2 regions of the Microbispora sp. H10885 genome follow, and region 1 is predicted to be linked to the other one. Evidence: predicted binding sites of a transcription regulator. Region 1 holds the regulator's gene; the other holds the start of a gene.

Region 1 (5,302 bases):
TAGCGGCGCAGCACCGCGGCGGTCAGCGCGTCCTTGCCGGCCGACGTCACCGTGCACTCGGCCACCCGGCCCGCGCCGTCGGTGAGGTCGACCCGCTCCCCCGCCCGCAGGCGGCGCACCGACGCGGCGTGCCGCCCCTCGGGCCCGTCGAGGACGATCGTGTCCCCGGTCTCACCGGCCGCCTCCGACAGGAACACGGGAACGCTCACGGCCTCACCGGCCGTTGAAGGCGTCCCGCAGGCGGGAGAAGAAGCCCTGCTGGCCCGGGGAGAACTTGCCGGGCGGCCGTTCCTCCCCGCGCAGCTTCGACAACTCCCGCAGGAGTTCCTCCTGCTGCGGGTCGAGCTTGGTCGGCGTCTCGACGTTCACGTGGATCAGCAGGTCGCCCCGGCCGGTCTCGTTGAGCCGCTGGATGCCCTTGCCGTACAGGGGGATGACCTGACCGGCCTGGGTGCCGGGCCGGACGTCGATGGCCTCCGCGCCGTCGAGGGTGTCGATCGACAGGACGGTGCCGAGCGCGGCGGCGGTCATCGGGATCTGGACGGTGCAGTGCAGGTCGTCGCCCCGGCGTTCGAAGATCTGGTGCGGCCGCTCGACGATCTCCAGGAACAGGTCGCCCGGAGGGCCTCCGCCCGGCCCGACCTCGCCCTCGCCCGCGAGCTGGATGTGCGTGCCGTCCTCGACGCCGGCCGGGATCCGCACCTTGATCGTGCGCCGGGTCCTGACCCGTCCCTCGCCCGAGCACTCCATGCAGGGGTGCCGGATGACGCTGCCGTACCCACCGCACTGGGGGCAGGGGCGCGACGTCATGACCTGGCCCAGGAACGAGCGGGTGACCTGGGAGACCTCGCCGCGCCCGTGACACATGTCGCAGGTGTCGGGGTGGGTGCCGGACGCCGCCCCGGAGCCCTGGCAGACGTCGCAGACCACGGCGGTGTCGACCACGATCTCCCGGGTGGTGCCGAAGGCGGACTCCGCCAGGTCCAGTTCGACCCGGATGGTGGCGTTGCGGCCGCGGCGGGCACGCGAGCGGGGACCCCTCGCGGCGCCGGCGGAACCGAAGAAGGCGTCCATGATGTCGCTGAACGGGAAGCCCCCGCCGAAGCCGCCCGCCCCGGCCGGCCCGCCGCCACTCGCGAACGGATCGGCGCCCATGTCGTACATGCGGCGCTTGCCCGCGTCGGACAGCACCTCGTACGCCTGGTTGATCTCCTTGAACCGCTCCTGGGTCTCCGGATCGGGGTTGACGTCCGGATGCAGCTCACGGGCAAGACGGCGATACGCCTTCTTGATCTCTTCCTGGCTGGCGTCGCGCCGGACGCCAAGGGTCGCGTAGTAGTCGTTGGACACTTATGACCCCGCCAGGATCTGGCCCACGTACCGCGCCACCGCGCGCACCGCACCCATCGTCACCGGATAGTCCATTCGTGTCGGGCCCAGCACTCCAAGCCGGGCCAGTTCCTTGTCGCCCGAACCGTATCCGGCGGCCACGATAGAGGTGCCGCGCAGCCCGCTGTAGGGATTCTCGGATCCGATTCTGACGGTGAGTTCGGACAGCCCGCCGGTCTCGCCCAGCAGGCGCATGAGCACGACCTGCTCCTCCAGCGCCTCAAGCACGTCACGCAGGCCGACGCTGAAGTCGGCGCCCGCCAGATTGGCCGTACCGCCGAAGACGATCTTCTCCTCGTGCCGCTCGACGAGCGTCTCCAGGAGCACGGACATGATGGTCGCCACCACCGGCCTCTCCTCCGGCGGCAGCCGTTCGGGGATGCCGGCCACGGTCTCGGGCACCTGAGAGAGCCAGCACCCGTCGAGGCAGCCGTTCAGCACGGAGCGCAGGTTCGCGATCCGGTCCTCGGCGAGCGCCTCGGGCAGATCGACCACCCGCTGCTCGACCCGCCCGGTGTTCGTGATCAGCACCAGCATGACCCGGCGCTCCGCCAGCGGGACGATCTCCACGTGGCGGACCGACGACCTGGTGAGCGAGGGATACTGCACGACGGCCACCTGCCGGGTGAGCTGCGCGAGCAGCCGCACCGTGCGCATGACGATCTCGTCGAGGTCGACCGCCCCGGCGAGGAACGTCTCGATGGCCCTGCGCTCCGCCCCCGACAACGGCTTGATCTGCGACAGCCGGTCCACGAACAGGCGGTATCCCTTGTCGGTCGGGACCCGCCCGGCGCTGGTGTGCGGCTGCGTGATGTAGCCCTGCTCCTCCAGCGCCGCCATGTCGTTGCGGATGGTCGCCGGGGAGACGCCGAGGTTGTGCCTGTCCGCCAGGGCCTTGGACCCCACCGGCTCGTTGGTGGACACGTAGTCCTCGACGATGGCGCGCAGGACGGCGAGCTTGCGGTCGTCGAGCAATGTGTCACCTCCCTGTGCCCTGGAAACACCGACTCTGGCACTCTGTGTTCCCGAGTGCCAAGTGTACGGCTACCACCGCTCGGCGTGCGATAACGAGCAGACGATCAGGGGCAACACGCCGTGAATCCGGGCGCAACCGGCGGGCCGGCGGCCCGGGATTTGCTAGCGTTCCCCGCATGTACGGGCGGGACGTGCTTTCCGGAGACTGGCGGCGGCCACGGCGGGGGCAGATCCCCGAGATCCCGGCCGAGCCCGACCTCGTGGTCGAGGACGCCGAGGGCCGTTTCTGCGGCGCGGTGGTGGACTGCGACAAGGAGGCCGTGACGCTGGAGGACCGCTTCGGGCGGCGGCGGGTGTTCCCGCTGACCCCCGCCGGGTTCCTCCTCGACGGCAGGCCGGTGACGCTGGTCCGTCCCCAGGCCCGGCCGTCCGGCCCGCTGCGGAGCGCCTCCGGGTCGATCGCGGTCGAGGGGCTGCGCGCCCAGGTCGCCAAGGAGAGCCGCATCTACGTCGAGGGCGTCCACGACGCCGCGCTGGTCGAGAAGATCTGGGGACACGACCTGCGCGTCGAGGGGGTCGTCGTCGAGTTCCTGGAGGGCGTCGACGACCTGCCCGCGATCGTCGGGGAGTTCGGCCCGGAGCCGGGCAGGCGGCTGGGCGTGCTCGTCGACCACCTGGTGCCCGGTTCCAAGGAGAGCCGCATCGCGGCCCAGGTCTCCGGCGCGGACGTGCTCGTCGTGGGGCACCCCTTCGTGGACATCTGGCAGGCGGTCAAGCCCCGGGCACTCGGCATCCAGGCGTGGCCGGACGTGCCGCGCGGCGTGCCCTGGAAGGAGGGCGTGATCGCCGCGCTGGGCTGGCGGATGGACCCCCAGGAGGCGTGGCGGCACATCCTCGGCCGGGTCACGACCTACGCCGACCTGGAGCCCGAGCTGCTCGGGCGCGTCGAGGAACTCATCGACTTCGTCACCGCCCCTGATCAGCCGGACTGAGGGGTCAGACGGATCATGGGGTCAGGTCGCGTACGACGGCGTCGGCGAGGAGCCGGCCGCGCAGCGTGAGGACGGCCCGGCCCGCCTTGAACGCCTCGGTCTCCAGCAGCCCGTCCCCCAGCGCCCGCGCGCAGGCCGTACGCGCCTCGGGGGCGAGGTCGGCGAGCGGGAAGCCCGAGGCGAGGCGCAGCTCCAGCATGACGCGCTCGACGGCCCTGTCCTCCGCCGTCAGCACCTCCCGGGCGTGCGCCGGGGAGGTCCGGTCCGCCAGGCGGGCGGCGTACGCGGCGGGGTGCTTCACGTTCCACCAGCGGGTGCCGCCGACATGGCTGTGCGCCCCCGGGCCCACCCCCCACCAGTCGCCGCCGGTCCAGTAGAGCAGGTTGTGGCGGCAGCGGGCCTCGTCCCCCGCCGCCCAGTTGGAGATCTCGTACCAGCTCAGGCCCTCGGCCGTCAGGGTCTCCTCGGCGATGAGATAGCGGTCGGCCGCCACGTCGTCCTCGGGCATCGGCAGCTCGCCGCGCCGGATGCGGGCGGCGAGCCGGGTGCCGTCCTCCACGATCAGGGAGTACGCCGAGACGTGGTCGGGACCGGCCGCCAGGGCGGCCTTGAGCGAGGCCCGCCAGTCGTCGTCGCTCTCCCCCGGCGTGCCGTAGATCAGGTCGAGGTTGACGTGCTCGAACCCGGCCGCGCGGGCCTCCCGTACGGCCTCGGCGGGCCGGCCGGGGGTGTGCCGCCGGTCGAGGACGGTGAGGACGTGCTCGCCCGCGCTCTGCATGCCGAAGCTCATCCGGGTGAAGCCGCCCTCCCGCAGCTCCTTCAGGTAGGCCGGGTCGACGGACTCGGGGTTGGCCTCGGTGGTCACCTCGGCGCCCGGCCGCAGGCCGAACTCCTCGCCGACGGCGTCCAGGATCCGTACGAGGTCGGCGGCGGGCAGCAGGGTCGGCGTGCCTCCGCCGAAGAAGACGGTCTCGACCGGCGGCGCGGCGTCCCCGAGCACGCGCCGGGCCAGCCGCACCTCCTCGATCGCGGTGGCGGCGTAGTCCCGCTGCGCGGCGCCCGGCCCCAGCTCCGCGGCCGTGTAGGTGTTGAAGTCGCAGTAGCCGCAGCGCGTCGCGCAGAACGGCACGTGCACGTAGAAGCCGAACGGACGGGAGCCGAGCCCGTCGAGGGCTCCGGGCGGCAGCGCGCCGCTCGCGGGGACGGGATCACCGTCGGGAAGCACGGAAGGCACGCCTCCAGTCTGCCGTCACTCGCGCGGTGCCGTTGACGGGGTGATCGGAGGGGTCTACGATCGGCGCAATTTACAGGAAACTTTCCTATAAGTTGTTGCCCGGGAGGCCGGCGTGCTCATGAGAAGGACACTCGCCGTGGCGGTCGCCGCCACCCTGGCCGCCGGGCTCGCGCCCGCCCAGGCCCAGGCCACGACGGGCGGGGACCGCTACAAACGGGTGGCCTACTTCATCCAGTGGGGGGTCTACGGCCGGAATTTCCACGTGCGTGACGTGGAAGCCAGCGGCGCGGCGGCGAAGCTGACCCATCTCAACTACGCCTTCGGCTTCGTCGGCCCCGAGGGCACCTGCTACTCGGCCGACCCCTGGGCGGACTGGCAGCGGCCGGTGCCCGCCGAGCAGAGCGTCGACGGCGTGGCCGACGCCGACGACCAGCCGCTCAAGGGCAACCTCGGCCAGCTCAGGAAGCTCAAGGCCCGCCACCCCGGCCTCAAGGTCCTCATCTCCATCGGCGGCTGGACCGGATCGAAGTACTTCTCCGACGCCGTTCTCACCCCCGCCTCCCGGGCCCGGCTCGCCGCCTCGTGCGTCGACCTGTGGCTCAGGGGCGACCTGCCCGGCCTGCCCGGCGGCGCCGCCGCCGGAGTGTTCGACGGCATCGACCTCGACTGGGAATGGCCCGGCTCCTCCGGAAACGACGGCAACGTCATCCGG
Region 2 (5,302 bases), on a different contig from region 1:
CGGACACAGGGGACGCCGGGGTACAGTGCTGGAGGACCTTTTTCGAAGGTTCCACAACTGAAGATGCTCATCCAGAGGGGTGGAGGGACCGGCCCTGCGAAGCCCCGGCAACCTCCCCGGTGTCGAACTCGTGCCCACGAGGCCCGGCCGGGACAGGTGCCAATTCCGGCTCGCGGCCAGGGCGGTCGCGAGCGAAGATGAGGGAAAGGCCTCGCTTCATGGCGCACATCAGCACCGCGACCCCCACCACCGCCACCGACTTCGGCCCCGCCACCGGTCTGTCCTGCCGCGAGTGCGGCGCCCACTACGACCTCGGCCCGGTCTTCGCCTGTACGGAGTGTTTCGGCCCCCTTGAGGTGGCGTACGACTTCGGAGAGGTCCGCCGGGAGGACATCGCGGCGGGCCCGGCGAACATCTGGCGGTACCGCTCCCTGCTTCCCGTCCCCGCCGGGGTGGCGGACAAGCCCAACCTGCAGCCCGGCTGGACCAAGCTCGTGCGGGCCGACCGGCTGGCGGCCGAGCTGGGGCTGCGGTCGCTGCACGTCAAGGACGACTCCGGCAACCCGACCCACTCCTTCAAGGACCGGGTCGTCGCGATCGCGCTGGAGGCCGCGCGCACCTTCGGCTTCCACACCCTCTCGTGCTCGTCCACCGGCAACCTCGCCGGCGCGGTGAGCGCGGCCGCCGCCCGGGCCGGGCTGGACTCCTGCGTGTTCATCCCCGCCGACCTGGAGCCGGCCAAGGTCACCATGGCCGCCGTGTACGGCGGCCGCCTGGTCGCCATCGACGGCAACTACGACGAGGTCAACCGCTTCTGCTCCGAGCTCATCGGCGACGAGCTGGGCGAGAAGTGGGGCTTCGTCAACGTCAACCTCCGGCCCTTCTACGCCGAGGGCTCCAAGACGCTGGCGTACGAGATCGCCGAGCAGCTCGGCTGGCGGCTGCCCGAGCAGATCGTCGTCCCGGTGGCCTCCGGCTCGCAGCTCACGAAGATCGACAAGGGCTTCCGCGAGCTGATCAAGCTCGGCCTGGTCGAGGAGCGGCCGTACCGGATCTTCGGCGCACAGGCCGAGGGCTGCTCGCCGGTCTCCCGCGCGTTCAAGGCCGGGCAGGACGTGGTGCAGCCGGTCAAGCCGGACACCATCGCCAAGTCGCTGGCCATCGGCAACCCGGCGGACGGGCCGTACGTGCTCGACATCGCCCGCCGTACGGGCGGCGCGGTGGAGGACGTGAACGACGGCGAGGTGGTCGAGGCGATCCGCCTGCTGGCCCGGACCGAGGGCATCTTCGCCGAGACCGCGGGCGGCGTCACGGTCGGCGTGCTGCGCAAGCTCGTGCGCGAGGGCCGCCTCGACCCCGAGGCCGAAACCGTGGTGCTGAACACCGGCGACGGTCTCAAGACACTTGACGCGGTGGCCGAGCAGGCCCGTCCAACCGCGGTCATCCGTCCCTCCCTCGACGCCTTCCGTGCGGCATTCGCCAACTGAAAGCGTTATCACAGGCCCATCGGCAGCAACGAAAGCGAGTGAACAATGAGCGTTTCCGTGCGGATTCCGACGATTCTGCGGACGTACACCAACGGCGTCGCGGAGGTAAGCGGGGAGGGGGGAACGCTCCGTGAGGTCCTGCAGAAGCTGGATGCGGACTATCCGGGCATCGGAGGTCGAATCCTGGATGAGACGGGCAAGATCCGGCGTTTTGTCAACGTCTATGTCGGAGAAGAGGACGTCCGTTTCGCCGATGGGCTGGACACCGCCACGCCGGAGGGGGTACAGATTTCGGTCATCCCCGCCGTCGCCGGGGGCTGAGCCGCGACACCGCCGCCGGGCACCTGACATGCACTTCTCTCGCCGGGGAAGTGAGATGTCGCCACAGCGAATGGTGAAGCTCTCAACCTTTCGGTAGAAAAGTGAATAATCGTCTGTACCGCTTTGAGCGAACGCGCCGTAGTAGTTTGCGGATTGACTCTGTTGTTCTACGCCTTGACACGGGTATGGTCGAAGACGATCGACAAAACCGGGGGCTTCTTGGGTGTGGTCCCCAGCCCAGCAAGAGGAGTCGGAAGTGGCGCAGGGCACCGTCAAATGGTTTAACGCGGACAAGGGCTACGGCTTCATCGCGGTAGACGGTGGGAAGGACGTGTTCGTCCATTACTCGGCAATCATGATGGACGGCTACAAGGCCCTCGAGCAGGGTCAGCGGGTTGAGTTCGACATCACGCAGGGGCAGAAGGGCCCGCAGGCGGAGGCCGTACGGGCCGTCTGATCCCGTCAAGCGACCATTGGAGGCCCGGTCCGCGTTCCGCGGGCCGGGCCTTCGGCTCGTCCGGGCTCGTCCGGGTGTTCGGGAACCTCGTCCAAGCTGGTCAGAGTGGCTTCCGCTTGCACTCTCGGGGGTAGAGTGCTAAATACTTGTTTGGCACTCTGAGGTCGAGAGTGACAACAACCGGGATCGGGGCGATGGGGCTCGCGCAGGGATAGCGGGTCCACGCCGTCGCGGGCGTCGGCTCGGTCCGTTGAAGACACCCTGCTACTGGGAGGTCTAGCCTAATGGCAGCCAAGATGATCGCGTTTGACGAGGACGCCCGGCGCGGTCTCGAGCGCGGTATGAACCAGCTCGCCGACGCCGTGAAGGTGACCCTCGGCCCCAAGGGCCGCAACGTCGTGCTGGAGAAGAAGTGGGGCGCCCCCACGATCACCAACGACGGTGTCTCCATCGCCAAGGAGATCGAGCTCGAGGACCCGTGGGAGAAGATCGGCGCCGAGCTGGTCAAGGAAGTCGCGAAGAAGACCGACGACGTCGCCGGTGACGGCACGACGACGGCCACCGTGCTCGCCCAGGCGCTGGTCCGCGAGGGTCTGCGCAACGTCGCCGCCGGCGCCAACCCGATGTCGCTGAAGAAGGGCATCGAGGCCGCCGTCGAGCGCGTCAGCGAGGAGCTGTCGAAGCTCGCCAAGGACGTGGAGACCAAGGAGCAGATCGCCTCCACGGCCTCCATCTCCGCCGCCGACCCGGAGATCGGCGCGCTCATCGCCGAGGCGATGGACAAGGTGGGCAAGGAAGGCGTCATCACCGTCGAGGAGAGCAACACCTTCGGTCTGGAGCTGGAGCTCACCGAGGGCATGCGCTTCGACAAGGGCTACGTGTCCGGCTACTTCGTGACCGACCCCGAGCGCATGGAGGCGGTCTTCGAGGACGCCTACATCCTCATCGCCAACCAGAAGATCTCGGCGAACAAGGACCTGCTGCCGCTGCTCGACAAGGTCGTGCAGTCCGGCAAGCCGCTGGTCCTCCTCGCCGAGGACGTCGAGGGCGAGGCCCTGGCGACCCTGGTCGTCAACAAGATCCGTGGCCTGTTCAAGTCCGTGGCCGTCAAGGCCCCCGGCTTCGGCGACCGCCGCAAGGCCATGCTGCAGGACATCGCGATCCTGACCGGCGGCCAGGTCATCTCCGAGGAGGTCGGTCTCAAGCTGGAGAACGCCACCCTCGACCTGCTCGGCCGCGCCCGCAAGATCGTCGTCACCAAGGACGAGACCACGATCGTCGACGGCGCCGGTGACGCCGAGCAGATCTCCGGCCGCGTGAACGAGATCCGCGCCGAGATCGACCGCACCGACTCCGACTACGACCGCGAGAAGCTCCAGGAGCGTCTCGCCAAGCTGGCCGGCGGCGTCGCCGTCATCAAGGCCGGCGCGGCGACCGAGGTCGAGCTCAAGGAGCGCAAGCACCGCATCGAGGACGCCGTCCGCAACGCCAAGGCCGCGGTCGAGGAGGGCATCGTCCCCGGCGGTGGCGTGGCCCTGCTGCAGGCCGGCGCCAACGCGTTCGACAAGCTGGAGGTCAACGGCGACGAGGCGACCGGCGCGGCGATCGTCCGCAAGGCGCTCGAGGAGCCGCTGAAGCAGATCGCCGTCAACGCCGGCCTCGAGGGCGGCGTCGTGGTGGAGAAGGTCCGCAACCTGCCCGCGGGCGAGGGCCTCAACGCCGCGTCCGGCGAGTACGTCAACATGTTCGAGTCGGGCATCATCGACCCGGCCAAGGTCACCCGCTCGGCGCTGCAGAACGCGGCGTCCATCGCGGCCCTGTTCCTCACGACCGAGGCCGTCATCGCCGAGAAGCCCGAGAAGGAGAAGGCCCCCGCCATGCCCGGCGGCGGCGACATGGACTTCTGAGTCCTGCTCTCCCGCTTCACCAGGAAGGGCGGTTCCCCCTCGGGGGAGCCGCCCTTTTCCCTTGCGCCCGGTCTCCCCAGTGCATGAGCGCCAGGCGGTCAGCCCTGCCGCCACTGTTTCAGGACCTGCCGGAAGGCCTCGCTCACGAGGGCGAGAAGTTCGGCGGAGGACCCGAAGCGGGCGCCCGCCGGGGTCGTGGCCCCGAGAATCTCGGCTCCGCGCCGTGACGCGGCCGCCAGGGCCTCGTTCATCCGCAGAGAGGCGAGGATGGACCGCACCCAGATCTCGTCGTCGATGACATAGCGTTCACGCCGCGCGCCGGGAACCCGCTCCCGCCTGAGCATTCCCTGCTGTTCGAGGAAGGCGACGGCGTGCGAGACCGACGCCGGGCTGACGCGAAGCCGCTCAACCAGGTCGGCGGCGGTGAGAGCGCCGGAATCGGTGACGTACAGGCAGGTCAGCACCCTGGCCTCCATCCGGGGCAGCCCCTGCTCCACGAGGAGAGCGGTGAAGGACTCCGTGAAGTCCCGCACCGCCTGGGGATCACGCCCATGGCCGCCGTCGGGGACCGGCGGCGTCGGCGGCTGTGCCTGCCTGTGGCGGCGCGCCCGGTGCCGCGTGGCCTCGTGCGCCCGGTCTGCCCCGTAATCGTCCGGTCCGCCGTTCCGGGTGACCTCCCGCATGATGGTCGAGGCGGGGCGTCCCAGCCGCCGGCCGATCTCCGCGTATCCGAGTCCCTCGGCCAGCCCCGCGGCGATGTGCTGACGGTCCTCGTTGGTGAGTCTGCCTCCGGGCACGGCAATCGTCTCCTGTCTGCCGGCATGCGCGGCTCCGCGCCCGCACACCCGCCGCACAGTATGCATTCACCCTGAGCCCATTGCAAAGCAGGGCTGTCCACCTATTGCATTCAGTGCCACGGTCATTGCAATTGAGGGCTGCGGAACCCCGTCTGTCTCGGCGTTCTGCCGGAAAGTTCATTGACTATTTTATGAATGCAATGTAGCTTTGCGAGCGTTCAGGGATTAGCGAACAACGCTGGATAGGGCGGTTCATGATGGGAAACGGCAACGGCGGCTTCTCCGCGGCGGGGCTGCGCAGACTGCGCGAGGTGCTGGCACGGCACGTCGACT

Evidence for each region. The regulator HrcA, encoded in region 1, represses chaperone genes, less so after heat shock. The targets are predictions, from matches to a motif close to TTGGCACTCTCNNNNNGAGAGTGCCAA.
Region 2: groL (chaperonin GroEL) is a predicted target of HrcA. The motif match lies at 2,416-2,442, and genes of this name have one in related genera.

What each region holds. Positions count from the first base shown of each region.
Region 1 covers NZ_JABBWY010000007.1:243,742-249,043, reverse strand. Annotated here, with positions in the region: gene HHX37_RS20115 (16S rRNA (uracil(1498)-N(3))-methyltransferase) at 1-209, opposite strand, end outside; gene dnaJ (molecular chaperone DnaJ) at 214-1,350, opposite strand; gene hrcA (heat-inducible transcriptional repressor HrcA) at 1,351-2,364, opposite strand; gene HHX37_RS20100 (DUF3097 domain-containing protein) at 2,541-3,356, shown strand; gene hemW (radical SAM family heme chaperone HemW) at 3,370-4,590, opposite strand; gene HHX37_RS20090 (glycoside hydrolase family 18 protein) at 4,709-5,302, shown strand, end outside.
Region 2 covers NZ_JABBWY010000008.1:21,943-27,244, forward strand. Annotated here, with positions in the region: SAM riboswitch class I at 65-204, shown strand; gene thrC (threonine synthase) at 219-1,487, shown strand; gene HHX37_RS21520 (MoaD/ThiS family protein) at 1,533-1,808, shown strand; gene HHX37_RS21525 (cold-shock protein) at 2,065-2,265, shown strand; gene groL (chaperonin GroEL) at 2,550-4,172, shown strand; gene HHX37_RS21535 (GbsR/MarR family transcriptional regulator) at 4,271-4,969, opposite strand; gene HHX37_RS21540 (serine hydrolase domain-containing protein) at 5,227-5,302, shown strand, end outside.